3 regions of the Ancrocorticia sp. genome follow, and region 1 is predicted to be linked to each of the others. Evidence: riboswitches for the same ligand, from Rfam matches in the RefSeq annotation. Region 1 holds a riboswitch; each other region holds the start of a gene.
What was found. Region 1 has a riboswitch for thiamine pyrophosphate ahead of thiM (hydroxyethylthiazole kinase). Riboswitches for the same ligand answer to the same signal wherever they lie in the genome.
Positions count from the first base shown of each region.

Region 1 (4,274 bases):
CCCGAACGCCTGCGGCAAATCCACGCTCCTGCGCGCCCTCAGCCGCCTTCTCCAACCAAGCAACGGCCAGATCGTCCTAGACGGCCGCGATATTCATTCCTACCGAGCAAAAGAAGTGGCGCGCCGCATCGGCCTCCTCCCTCAAAGCTCCATCGCCCCGGATGGCATCACGGTGGCGGACCTCGTGGCGCGCGGGCGATTCCCGTACCAGAAGCTGATTCAGCAGTGGACCGAGGCGGACGAAAAGGCCGTGGCCGAAGCAATGGAAGCCACGGGCGTTAACGGGCTCTCGGGACGGCTGGTAGACGAGCTCTCCGGCGGCCAACGCCAGCGCGTCTGGGTAGCCATGGCGCTCGCCCAGGAAACCGACATCCTCCTCCTAGACGAACCCACCACCTTCCTCGACATCACCTACCAGATCGAGCTCCTCGAACTGCTCACGGACCTCAACCTTGCCGGCCGCACCATCGTGGCCGTCCTCCACGATCTCAATCACGCCGCGCGTTACGCCAGCCACCTCATCGCCATGCGCGACGGCCACATCATGGCCGAAGGCACCCCGCGCACGATCGTCTCCGCAGACCTCGTGGAACGCGTATTTGATCTCAAGTGCCTCGTGGTCCCGGACCCGGCCGTGGGCACTCCGCAGGTTGTTCCGCTGGGTAGGGAACGGCGTTAGTTTTGTAACGACGACGAACCCGCATCCAGCCCCTGCTGCCAGAATTCCTTCTCAAGCCTTGTTGCCGCGCGGAAAACCCGCACTAGTTCGGCGAACCGCCGCGAGCTGATCGCCCCGCCGTCAGAAAGCGCATCAAGGCGTGCGATAGCCGCTGCTGCTCCGGCTTGGAATTCCGCCCCGGCGTATTCCTCGATCCATTCTGCGTAGGGGTGGGCCTCGCCGTCACCGCCCGTACTGCCCGCGCTGCCTCCCGCGCCGCCTACCGCGCCAGCCCTTTCTCCCAACCCAGCCCCATTCGCCCGGAGCACTGGCTCAAGCGCGGTCCCAATCTCCGCGTATCCGATCACGCATGGGGCCAGAGCAATGTGCAGATCCAGCAGATCGCCGGACATCCCGGCGTCCAGCACGTACCGCGTGTAGGCAACGGTGCCCTGCTTTTCCGGAGCCGCGTCCAGCTCCTCCAGAGAAATCCCCCACCGCTCCGTCAGGCGGCGGTGCAGCTTCGTCTCGTCAAGGATGAGTGAGAGCGCATCGCTGGCCTCACGAATGTCCGCGAGCCTCCGGCTCTTGTATGCGGCCAAGGCATTCGCGCGGGCGAACTGAATAAGGAACAGGTAGTCCTGCACGAGGTAGTCTTGAAAGGCCTGGAGCGGCAGCGTTCCTTCCCCAAGCCTCTGCACAAACTCATGGTTGGTGTAGGCCTCCCACTCGGGGGCAATTGCGTCCTTCAGATCGTCAAACAGTGTCATCGCTCGTCCCTTTCACTACGTCTCATAGACACAGGGCGGGAGCGATGCGCGAGTTGGCGATGATGGCACCGCCCGCATCTTTGACATTCCTCCGCGAGTACGAACTCGATCAGGTTCTCGGGTTTCTCTCAGCCCAGATGGGCACCCCGTGTCTGCAGTACGAGTATCGCACACTCAGCTCACCGAGAGTTTTTATTTCGACGACGACGGCGCTCCGCGAACCTACAAAATCACGCTCGCGGCAGGGCGATCCTTGATAGGGTTACACGTGACATGGGGTGCCACGCGAGAGTGCGGGCTGAGAAAACACCCATCGAACCTGATCTGGTTAACTCTAGCGAAGGGATTGTCATGGTTGACCTCAACCTGCATTCTGCTTACAACACATTGCGTACCACCAACCCGCTGATCCAGTGCATCACGAATACCGTTGTGCAACAGTTCAGCGCCAACGTTCTTCTAGCGGCAGGTGCCTCACCGGCGATGCTGGACCATGAAGCTGATGCCGCGCAGTTCGCTCGGATCGCGAATGGCCTGCTCGTGAACTTTGGGACTGCCACTAGCCACCAATTTCTTGGCGCCGATGCCGCCATTGAGGCGTCTCTTGCAGAAGGCCACCCGTGGGTTCTTGACCCGGTGAGCGTTGGGGCAATCGAGTATCGGACGTCGAGGATTCGCCGTGCTGCCGGCATGAATCCCACCGCGATTCGCGGCAACGCCTCCGAGATCGCGGCTCTGGCCGGTGCCGGGCTTGGCGGGCGTGGAGTTGATTCCACCGATGAGGTGGATGCCGTCCTACCTGCCGCCGCCCAGCTGGCGCGTTCCACCGGAGCGGTTGTTGCCATCTCCGGGAAGACCGACGCCGTAGTTGCCCACATCAACGGGACGGACCATGTTGTGCGTGTGCATGGAGGGCACGAGTTGATGCCGCTCGTCATCGGGACCGGGTGCTCGCTTGGTGCGCTCACCGCCGCCTATCTCGCGGGTGCCGATACTGCCTCGGAACGCTTGAATGTCGTTGTTGCCGCCCACGCACACTTCGCCGTTGCCGGGGAGCGTGCTGGCCGCGATGCTCACGGTCCTGGAAGCTATTCTGTGGCCTTTCTGGACGCCCTCCATGCCGTGACGGCAGAGGAACTGGCGGGCGCACGGGTTGAGCTGAGTTCTCTTGAAAGCGTTGCGTCATGATCGCTGCCAGCCCGCGGTTGGCGGGGATTGATGCCCGGCTGTATCTGGTGACGGATACCGCTCAGTGCGAGTCGGCTGGCCGCAGTGTGGCCGAAACTGTATACGAGGCGGTGGCCGGTGGGGCTGGCATCGTTCAGGTGCGCGATAAGGATCTGGATGATGCTGGCTTTTACTCGCTGACGCGAGAGGTTATCGCTGCCGTAGCCGCGGCTATGGGCGGAAGTGGGAGGTACGTACCCGTCGTCGTCAATGATCGGGTGAACGTAGCCCGGCGGCTTCTGGACGAAGGCATCCCCATTCACGTCCATATCGGGCAATCAGACACCACGCCAGCCCGCGTACGGGCGTTGCTCGGGCCGGGGCCTCTCATCGGGCTCTCCGCGTCCAATACGGCCCAGTTCGCGGCCGCGCGGGCGTCCGGGGCGGTGGATCTTCTGGGGATCGGGCCGGTCTACGACACCTCAACCAAGGCCGATGCGCCGGGAGGGCTCGGGGCCGAGCATCTTGGCGAGCTGGTTGCACAAGCCGGGCTGCCCGCGGTTGGCATCGGTGGGATCACACATGATCGTGCGGCGGAAATCAGGGACTGTGGACTCATCGGGATGTGCGTCGTTTCCGCAATCTGCATGGCAGAGGATCCGCGGCGGGCTGCGGCCGAACTGCTTACTGCCTTCGATCCGGGTGGCCTCATTGGTGGAGTTGAACCGGGCAGTGCCGGTGTGGCAAGGGCTGGCGATCCCCTCACTAGTGCGGACCGTGCCGGCGGCAAGGTTTCCGCCGAAGAATCAACGTTGCGGTTAGGCGGGGCGCGATGAACCGGCCACCAATCGCGCTGTCCATCGCGGGGACGGATCCCAGTGGCGGCGCCGGCATCCACGCCGACCTCAAGGCCTTTGCTGCGCGCGGGGCTTTCGGCACCACCGTGATCACGGCCCTCGTTGCCCAAAACACCCACGGCGTTTCTCGGGTGTATCCCATTCACGATGATTTCGTTGCCGATCAGTTTGATGCCGTTCTGGGCGATATGCCCGTGGATGCCACAAAATCTGGCATGCTGGCCTCGCGATCACTCGTGGAGCTGGTGGTTGATCGCCGGCGCTCTGGTTCTCTTGGCTTCTACACGGTTGATCCCGTCATGGTGGCCACGTCGGGGCATCGCCTTTTGGAGGCTTCGGCTGTGGATGCCGTGCGCGAGCTGTTGCTGCCGGTTGCCGATCTGATCACGCCCAACCTGCCGGAGGCGGCTCTCCTGCTTGGGGATGACGTGGCGGAGGCTGCGAGCCCTCCGGAGATGGTGCGGCAGGCCCGCGAGCTTGTGTCCCGCGGAGCCGGCGCCGTGCTCCTTAAGGGTGGGCATGCACCTCAAGGAGACGTTGTGGATGTCCTGGTGACTGGTAGCGGCGAGGTCAGCCAGTTCATTCATCGGCGGGTGGCCACGCCGAACACTCACGGAACGGGATGCACCCTCTCCGCGGCAATCACCGCCGAGGTGGCGAAGCTCCTACACCAAGGCGCGGGCAACGCGCTGGATGCAGGTCTGTTTCACGAAGCGGTGGCAAGCGCACTGGATTATGTGTCCCGAGCGATTGAATCCGCTGCTGAGTGGCGTATAAGCCTCCAGCCTGAAGGGGCTCATGGGCCAGTGGATCATCAGGTTG
Region 1 is NZ_JBQCZW010000018.1:20,940-25,213, forward strand. Features, by position in the region: gene ACTHV6_RS07225 (ABC transporter ATP-binding protein) at 1-679, shown strand, start outside; gene ACTHV6_RS07230 (TenA family protein) at 676-1,428, opposite strand; TPP riboswitch at 1,498-1,587, opposite strand; TPP riboswitch at 1,693-1,792, shown strand; gene thiM (hydroxyethylthiazole kinase) at 1,780-2,616, shown strand; gene thiE (thiamine phosphate synthase) at 2,613-3,431, shown strand; gene thiD (bifunctional hydroxymethylpyrimidine kinase/phosphomethylpyrimidine kinase) at 3,428-4,274, shown strand, end outside.

Region 2 (4,274 bases), on a different contig from region 1:
AGTCGTGCCAGCGCTTCCTTCTCCTCGTTCGCCGCGCGAGGCAGCCGCCGTCCTGCCTCGATCAGATCCTGCCTGATGGAGGCCTCGGTGTACGGGGCGCCGCCGGTCGGGGCGCCCGCAAGCGCGTCCAACACGTCCTTGGGTGCAAGATCCGCTTCCGTCCGGTCTGCGCGCGTGAGGTGGATCCGGGCGGGATCTTTTTTCGTATCGACGACGGCGAATTCCTCCCCCGCCGTGGTGAGCCTCAACAAGATCTTGATGCTCAGGTGGTCGGGGTCGGTGGGGTTCAGGGCAACGGTGATCGGGGACGGACCCAGGCTCAGAACGCTATCTGGCGAAGCCTGCGGGTCAGTGAGAGACAGTGCGGGCATTGTGTCAGCCCTCCTTGAGGTGAATCGGGATGTTGGTGGTGCGAGCCGAAGTTCGAAGGAATACAGGCGCTGCCCGTGATCTACCACTTTGGTTTCGCGTTCGATCCTGCGATGGAAGCCGTGCTGGTAGTAAAGATTGTGGGCGTGGACCATGTGTGGGGAAGAGTTGATGCTGATCGTTTCTGCACCGTTGGTTCGTGCTTGGTCAATGGCGTGCTCCACCAGCTTGTGGCCGATGCCCCTTCCGCGCCCCGCCCGCGCAACGCCAAGGATGTTAAATGTTGAGGTGCCACGGGCGATCGCTTCGGGATGCGGAGTCAGAACGCCAGCCACAATTCTCCCGGAGGAGCGCTGCTCAACAGCCCAGATGTAGTTGGTTTCTGCCCGCGCGCTAATTGCGTGGAGGCCACGCCTGTACTCCTCGGTGACCCAGCATCCGTGGGTGAAGGCATCCTCAAGCATGTTGCCGAATTCTTCGTATTCGTGTGGCTGAGCCAAACGCAGCACATGATCCGCGTCTAAGGGGACGGGGCGCAACTCCTCGGGGTGGAGCGAGGTGGGGTTCGACGGGGTGGGATTCAACGTGATGCTCATGCTCCAAAGCTCCACAACTCATAAGAGCCACCGCCGCCGGGGCCCGTGTACAGGGGCGAACCCGTAAGGCCCTCGCGCCCAGCCGGCTCCAACCATGCCGCGAGCGATTCTTCCGGTGTGGGCAGGTAGGAGGTTTCTCCGCGGATGACGCCTTTGTTGATGTACTCTCCCGACGGGCCTGGCACAAGGCCGAGGAAGTACTTTTCCCGGTCATCTACTAGGCCGTTCTGGAACAGATCTCGGGCGTAGGCCCACAGGTTGGGGTAGTCGCTGATCTGGATCGAATCGTCCTGACCGAACAGCTCCACGAAGCCTGGGCGGTAGTTGCGCTCGAAGGATGCGAGAGTTTGGAACAGGCGAACATCGGAATCGGTCAGGCGATCGCCGAACAGGTAGCGCCGCGAAGCTAAACGGAAATTGTAATCGGCCAACCGAGCCTCGAAAATGCGCTTGGCGGCGAGCGCCGCATTGTGGCTCTGAGCGAAGATGGCCTTGTAGGTCCCGTTGTTCACATCGTCGAATAGCTGCTGGTTGAGTAGGTCAATTTCTTGGCGCAGATCTGCCTGATAGAGGTCGGGAGCATCTGCCTTGTGAAGTGGCTTCCACGCCGTCTCCAGATCGATGGGGAGAAGGTGGTAATTGTTGGTCACTACCTTTCCCGTGACCGTGTCAATGACGGTTGGGGATGTGCCGCGGCCGGCAAAGGTGGGATCCGTGGCTCGGTAGAAATCGTTGAGGCGGTCGGTTCCGAAACGCTGGACAACATCGCCGTCACTATCGGAGATGCGCCAACCTTGCGAATCCCGCCCGTACAGAAGGACAAATGGGAGCGCCTCTTGCAGGCCAAGCAACCGGGTAACGATGAGCTGGCGCCGTGCCCACCCGCAACCGACGCTTCCTAGCAGGCGGTATCGCCCTGCCTCAACTGGCCATTGGCCATCCTCTTGGCCAAAGCGAGCCGTGAACCAGTTGCGTTGGCGGCGGAACCCGCCATCGGGGGTCTGCTCGGAAACAACTTCTGGCATTTTCGCACTATCGTCTCGGGCCGGAGGATTGAGAAGTTCATATTCAACTGAAGCTTTAAGTGCGGTCATGGGAGTGCTCCTTTGAAGGAATTGGTCTGCTGAATGTGTGAAGAAAGTTTGTGGAGAAGATTTGTGAAGAACGGAAATATGCTGATAGATGCGCTCTCGCGGGGAAAACACTGCGTTTTGGGTATAAGATCCCGCATTTTGGATGCAAGAAAATACGCTCTGCCCTTCGAGGCTGCGTGGGAAAGCTGCGTGTGAGGGCGGCAGTGGCTTCGGCTAAGGCAGCAGGATGAGTTTTAGTGAAGCTGGCGGTATGGGTGTGCCGACAAACGGTCTGCAGGAGCCCGTTGCGAACTGACCTCGGGATACGTGATCAGATGGTACGGGCGCTGCTCACCGTGTTGCGGTTGGCCAGAGAAAAGGCTTCGTTGAAAACTCTGTGCCTAGCGACAACACATTCGACAACAGAAGGCCGCACGGGTGAAGTAGAGGTTCGTGGTGAGCTGCTGATTGTGCATGTGCTCGCCCCTCTCATGTGTGATCTGTAATCGAACACCTTTAGCATATGGGGGTAATAGGTTTATGTCTAATGCATGTTCACATCGTGAGAATGCAAGGCGCGGGATGCCATACTTGAACGTGGACACGGGGTGCTCCAACCGGAGCTGAGACTAAACCCGTGGAACCTGATCTGGTTCATACTAGCGAAGGGATTGTCCAGTGAATCAACGCGCTTCAATATCTGCTGCGCCCGCCATGGACGGCACATCACAAGCATCAGCGCCCGCACAACCTCCTGCCTCTACAGCCGCCATGCCCAAGGCCGGGCGTGCAGCCCTGCGCGCGGGTGTCGTAGGAAATTGGATAGACAACGTCCACATGTTCCTTCCACTCACCGCACTAGCTCCGGCGATGGCGGTGCTCGCTGGGCCGGGGGCTGCGGCCGCCACGGGCGCGATCGTCGTGATCGCAATGATGCTCGGACGCCCCTTGGGAGGCGTGATCTTTGGGCGGATCTCGGACAAGCTGGGCCGCACCCGCACCACGAAGATTGCCATCACAGGGACGGCGCTGTGCGCGCTGCTCATCGCGGTGATGCCCACCTACGAGCTTCTCGGCGGAGGAACCATTGCGGCAATTCTGGCCCTGCGGTTCATCGGGGGAATCTTCATCGCAGGAGAATACTCCGCCGCCATTCCATTGGCTATGGAGTGGTCCTCCCCTCGTAAGCGCGGCTTCATGAGCGGGCTCATCCTCTCGATGGCGCCGTGGGCACAGGCCTCCATTGCATTCGCCGTCGCGTGGCTGCTGGCGCTCATGGGGCCCGATGCCTATGCGGCATGGGGATGGCGCATCCTCTTCGTGATCGGTGCGCTGCTTTCGGTTGGGATGCTCATCTACTATCGTTCTCGGGTCACGGATGCCCCGATTTTCCACCGCGAGCGCTCTGCCACGGCTCGGCCAAAGGCGAGTGTCAAGGACGTGGTACTGGGGCGCTGGTCTAGGTCATTCTGGCAGGCGTTCATCATCATGACCGGCCTCTTTTTCCTCACCCAAACCACGGTTGTCATGATGACGGCGGAACTCGGCGAAGAGACAGGGCTGACCTCGGGTGAAGTCTCTGTGGCCATGGGAATTGCCTCGATCAATCAGGCGATCTTCATGATTCTCGCCGGCCATATTTCCACCAGAATCGGCCGGCGGAACCTCTTCATCATCTGGGGCACAGTGGCGCTGATCGCCGGGCCGGGCATCTGGTGGGCGGCCTCCGAATCCACCACTCTGGCTCAAGCAGCACTGTGCGCCTCGCTGCTGCAGGTGGCAACTGTGGCGGCCTACGGTCCCATCTCCGCCTACCTTTCCGAGAGATTCCCTACCGAGGTGCGCTCCACCGGGTACGGGATCGTCTACAGCTGGTCACTCATCATCCCCTCGCTTTACCCCTTCTATCTGCCCACGTTGCAGGAATGGTTCGGGCCCTACGCGGCGATCATGGGATTAATCGTTGTGGGCGCCGGCCTCGTGATTCTCGGGGCGGCACTGGGCCCCGCCCTCAGCAGGCGTGATATCTCCCGCGATCTCGATGAGGTTGCCTCAGTTGTCGACGGGGTGCCATTAGATGGCGGCGCACCAACTGGCGAAGGCAACGATCGATGAACGGCACGGGCGCGGCACTGCCAGGCACGGACCTGGCACGGGACACAGATTTCGCTGCGGCGGCACCCGCAATTGCGGCAGTGCGGCGGGGCCAACCCCTCGTGCACTGCATCACGGCAAC
Region 2 is NZ_JBQCZW010000025.1:13,593-17,866, forward strand. Features, by position in the region: gene ACTHV6_RS08700 (GNAT family N-acetyltransferase) at 1-965, opposite strand, end outside; gene ACTHV6_RS08705 (glutathione S-transferase C-terminal domain-containing protein) at 962-2,059, opposite strand; TPP riboswitch at 2,633-2,727, shown strand; gene ACTHV6_RS08710 (MFS transporter) at 2,717-4,153, shown strand; gene thiM (hydroxyethylthiazole kinase) at 4,150-4,274, shown strand, end outside.
Region 2: linked by a shared signal. The riboswitch ahead of ACTHV6_RS08710 (MFS transporter) and the one ahead of thiM (hydroxyethylthiazole kinase) in region 1 are both predicted to bind thiamine pyrophosphate.

Region 3 (4,274 bases), on a different contig from region 1:
TCGCGTGGTTCGCCGTGGCGGCAATGCTTGTTGGCATTCTGGGCGCGGTTGCTCAGAAGGACATTAAGAGGCTGCTGTCCTTCACTCTCGTTTCCCACATGGGCTACATGGTGTGGGGCGTCGCGCTGGGATCCACGGGCGGCTTCTCCTCCACAGTCTTCTACGCGGTTCACCACATCACGGTCCAGACAACACTGTTCTTGGTGGTGGGCCTGATCGAACGCCGCACCGGCACCACCTCGATGAGCAAGCTGGGATCCTTGGCTGCCGGAACCCCCCTCATCGCGGCGCTCTACTTGATTCCCGCGCTCAACCTTGCAGGCATCCCACCGATGTCCGGATTCCTCGGCAAACTGGGCCTCATGGAGGCATCGGCGCATCGTGGCACCGGTTTGGATTGGCTGTTGATTGCAGCCGGAATCATCACCTCGATCCTTACCCTGTACGCCGTGATTCGCGTGTGGAACATGGCGTTCTGGCAGGAGGCCCCGGACCCGTTGCCGGAGAATGATTGCCCGAAGGGCATGATCGGTATTGCCGCCACGCTGGTAGCCGTTACGCTGGGGTTGTCAGTGATCGCAAACCCACTGCGCCACTTCACAGATGACACGGCGGTTGAACTCAGAGCACGTGCCCCCTACATCGCCACCGTTCTTCCACAGGAAGGCCAACGTGGGGAAGGTATTTCCCCGAACGTCACGGATGATCACATGGAGGAGCCCGAAGGAGGCAACGATGAGTAAGTCACGGGACGCTATCCGAATAGCAACGCAACGCCCGGGCCGCTTCCCACACGCCTCGCTGGGCACACTCTTTTGGTGCACGCTGGTCTGGGTGTTGTTGTGGGGTGAAGTCACCCCTGGCAATATCGTCTCGGGCTTCATCCTCGCGCTCGCAATCACCAGCGTGGCACCGTTCCCCGCCATGAGCTTCGATGGGCGTTTCCGCCCGCGCGGCCTCGTGATACTCGGCGCACACTTCGTTTACGATCTGGTGTTCTCCTCCATTCAGCAGGCACTCTTCATCGTGCGCGGGCGAAAAGCCAAGGCCGCCATCATCCGCGTTCAGCTCCGCTCCGAATCTGACATGTATTTGGCCATGGCAGCCGGCATGGCCGCGGTAGTTCCGGGCACAGTCCCGGTGGAAGCGGACGCCTCAACCGGCACGATGTACATTCACGTATTCGATGTAGGCCTATCGGGCGGTGTTTCGGCTGCTCACAATTCGATCCTCGACCTAGAGGAGAGGATTCTGCGCGCATTCGCCTCACGCGACGAACTTATTCGCGCTGGCTTCGTACCGGGCCCCACCTCCCGATCGGGCCTCTTGCCGGTCCCATTCGCCCCAGTGTACGAATCGACGGAGGAGGACTAATGATTTGGGTAGTTGGAGTATGCGGCGTGATGCTATTCATCGCTGCCGCCGCCGTGCTGTTCCGCATCGAACGTGGCCCCTCCACGCTTGACCGCATGGTTGGCGTGGACGTGATGACCTCCATCGTGCTGGGGGCCCTGGCGCTCCTCGTTGCATATACCACCAGGGCGGATTTGTTGGCTGTCTTCGTCGTCGTCTCCGTCGTCGGCTTCCTCGGATCGGTGACCCTCGCACGAGCCGCGCGCCCCGACGATCCGGGCAAACGCCGAATCCTCACCATCGAGGAGGAAGAAGCGATCGCGGCCGCGGAGGCAGCGGAAGAAGAATCTGATTCGGACGAAGATAGTGCCGAACCCGTCCATCCGGATGGGAGCGACGAGGAGGAAACCAATGGATGACGTTCTGGACATCGCCGGTGCAATCTTCCTCATCCTTGGCTGCACGCTCACGCTGATCGCCGCGATCGGGCTGGCGCGCTACCCGGACCTGATTTCGCGCCAGCATATTGCCACGAAGCCGCAAGTGCTCTCGCTGATCCTGAACCTGACCGGCGCGGCGATGATCGTGCGCGATTCCACCATGACGTGGACGATGATCCTCGTGATTGCCTTCCAACTCATCACGTCCCCGATTTCGGCCCACATGCTTTCGCGCGCCGGATACCGCACGGGCAGGGTGGATTCTGGCGAACTGGTGGTGGACGATTTGCGGGAGGACCTACACGTGGCGCCAACCGAGCGCGATAATAGGAAGAACACTCATTAAGGAGAAGGTATGGATATCGGCTGGAAAATCATCAGCGCTGGCGCCGGAATCGTGTCAGGCTTCCTCGCGAATAAACTCGCGGACGGGATCTGGAAGGTGGCCGTTGGCCGGGACCATCCCAATGAGGAGGATTACACCGAACCGCTGCGCGATGCTCTGGTCTTTTCCGTGGTGTCCGCCAGCGTGGCCGCGGTGGTGAACCAGTTGGTGATGCGTCAGGCCTCCAAGTGGTATGGGCTGGACAGGGCCGCTGAGGGTGCCCAGCAGGTTGCGGACGAGGTAGCCAACGCGGCGGACTGATTGCTAGGCTGTGGGATCGACAGGGGAGCGCCAACGCGGTGCTGAGAGTGCGAAAGCAGACCCTCGAACCTGATCCGGATCATACCGGCGCTAGGGAGTCGAGTTCTCTCCTCACTTCGGTGAGCCCTCCTTGATTGGAGGAAGAATGAAGCAGCAGAAAATCGCGGCTACGGCAGTGGCAGCGTTGGCCTTGGGTGGGCTCGCCGCCTGCTCCGGGGACGATTCGCAGGGTGGGGACGCGGGATCGGCGCCCGATTCCGTCACGGTTCTGGTCCACGATTCGTTTAACGTTCCGCAGGATTTAATTGACCGGTTCGAGGAAGAATCAGGTTTTGAATTGACGACGACGGCGCCCGGCGATGCCGGGGTTGTTGTCAACCAGCTGATTCTGGCCAAGGACAACCCCACGGTGGATGCCGTGTACGGCGTGGAGAACTTCTCCGTGCAAAAGGCCGTGGATGAGGGTGTGTTCGCCAACTACACCTCTGGGGATTTGCCAGCGAGTGGGGCGGACTACACGCTAGACGGCGCCGTGACCCCCATCGATCTGGGGGATGTGTGCGTGAATGTGGATCACGCGTGGTTCGAGGAACAGGGTATGGACGAGCCGGCCACCTTCGATGATCTGGCCAAGCCTGAATACGCTGAGCTTCTTGTGGTTCAAGATCCGGCGGCTTCTTCTCCCGGGCTCGCCTTCCTCGTGGGAACCGTTGAGGCCCTGGGCGAGGATTCCTATCTGGACTACTGGCAGAGCCTGCTGGATGGCGGCACCAAGGTGGCTTCCGGATGGTCGGATGCCTACTACTCTGATTTCTCTGGCGCTGAGGGCGAAGGCGATTACCCGCTGGTTGTTTCCTACGCCTCATCACCGGCCGAAAGCGCTGGGGCAACTGGATCGCTGGACGATACCTGCGTGCGGCAGATCGAATATGCCGGCGTTGTGGAAGGGGCAGCTAACCCCGAGGGAGCTCAGGCGTTCATCGATTTCATGCTCTCGGACGATGTGCAGGCAGCGATCCCTGGTGAAATGTACATGTACCCCATCAACGATCAGGTCGAGCTTCCTGAGGAGTGGGCTGAATATGCCGCTGCTCCCGAGAATCCGATCGAGGCCGATACCGCCGTTGTGGCGGAGAACCGCGACACGTGGATCAAGGATTGGACCGCACTGTACGAGGAGAGCGGGAACTAACCTTTGCAGGTCACGCACCGATCGAGCGGGGGCGGCCGGGGTGGCGGGGCTCGGCCAGACGTTCGTGCTGCCCGGCACCGTGCTGGGCGTGGCAACCCCGCCGGGCTTGGCCAGATCGCGGCATGGTCAGGCGCTGTTGCTTTGCCCGTTGCCTTCCTCGGGGTATTCTTCGTGTGGCCCGTCGCGGCCATGCTGGTTCGCGGATTCGTGGGCGATGCGGGCTGGGACTTTTCGGGTTTCGCCGAGGTTCTGAGCCAAGAACGCACGTGGCGGATCATCTGGCAAACGCTGTGGATGGCGCTGGGCGGGACCGCCGGGGCGGTGGTGCTGGGTATTCCGGGGGCTTATGCGCTTTATCGGTGCACGTTTCCGGGGAGCCGCGTGCTGCGCGCCATTTCCTCGGTTCCCTTCGTGCTGCCCAGCGTTGTGGTGGGCGTGGCCTTCCGCGCGCTGCTTGGTAAAGGTGGGGCGTATGAGGCGTTGGGACTGGACGGTACGGCCAGCGCAGTGGTGATGGCCATGGTGTTCTTCAACTTCTCGGTTGTAGTGCGCACCGTTGGTGGCATGTGGGCCGGGCTGGATCCGCGTGCGGAGGAGGCGGCACGAACACTGGGGGCATCTCCCTTGCGCGCGCTGTTCACGG
Region 3 is NZ_JBQCZW010000003.1:125,278-129,551, forward strand. Features, by position in the region: gene ACTHV6_RS02325 (Na+/H+ antiporter subunit D) at 1-743, shown strand, start outside; gene ACTHV6_RS02330 (Na+/H+ antiporter subunit E) at 736-1,374, shown strand; gene ACTHV6_RS02335 (monovalent cation/H+ antiporter complex subunit F) at 1,374-1,772, shown strand; gene mnhG (monovalent cation/H(+) antiporter subunit G) at 1,765-2,139, shown strand; gene ACTHV6_RS02345 (DUF4235 domain-containing protein) at 2,149-2,439, shown strand; TPP riboswitch at 2,451-2,553, shown strand; gene ACTHV6_RS02350 (thiamine ABC transporter substrate-binding protein) at 2,585-3,631, shown strand; gene ACTHV6_RS02355 (ABC transporter permease) at 3,635-4,274, shown strand, end outside.
Region 3: linked by a shared signal. The riboswitch ahead of ACTHV6_RS02350 (thiamine ABC transporter substrate-binding protein) and the one ahead of thiM (hydroxyethylthiazole kinase) in region 1 are both predicted to bind thiamine pyrophosphate.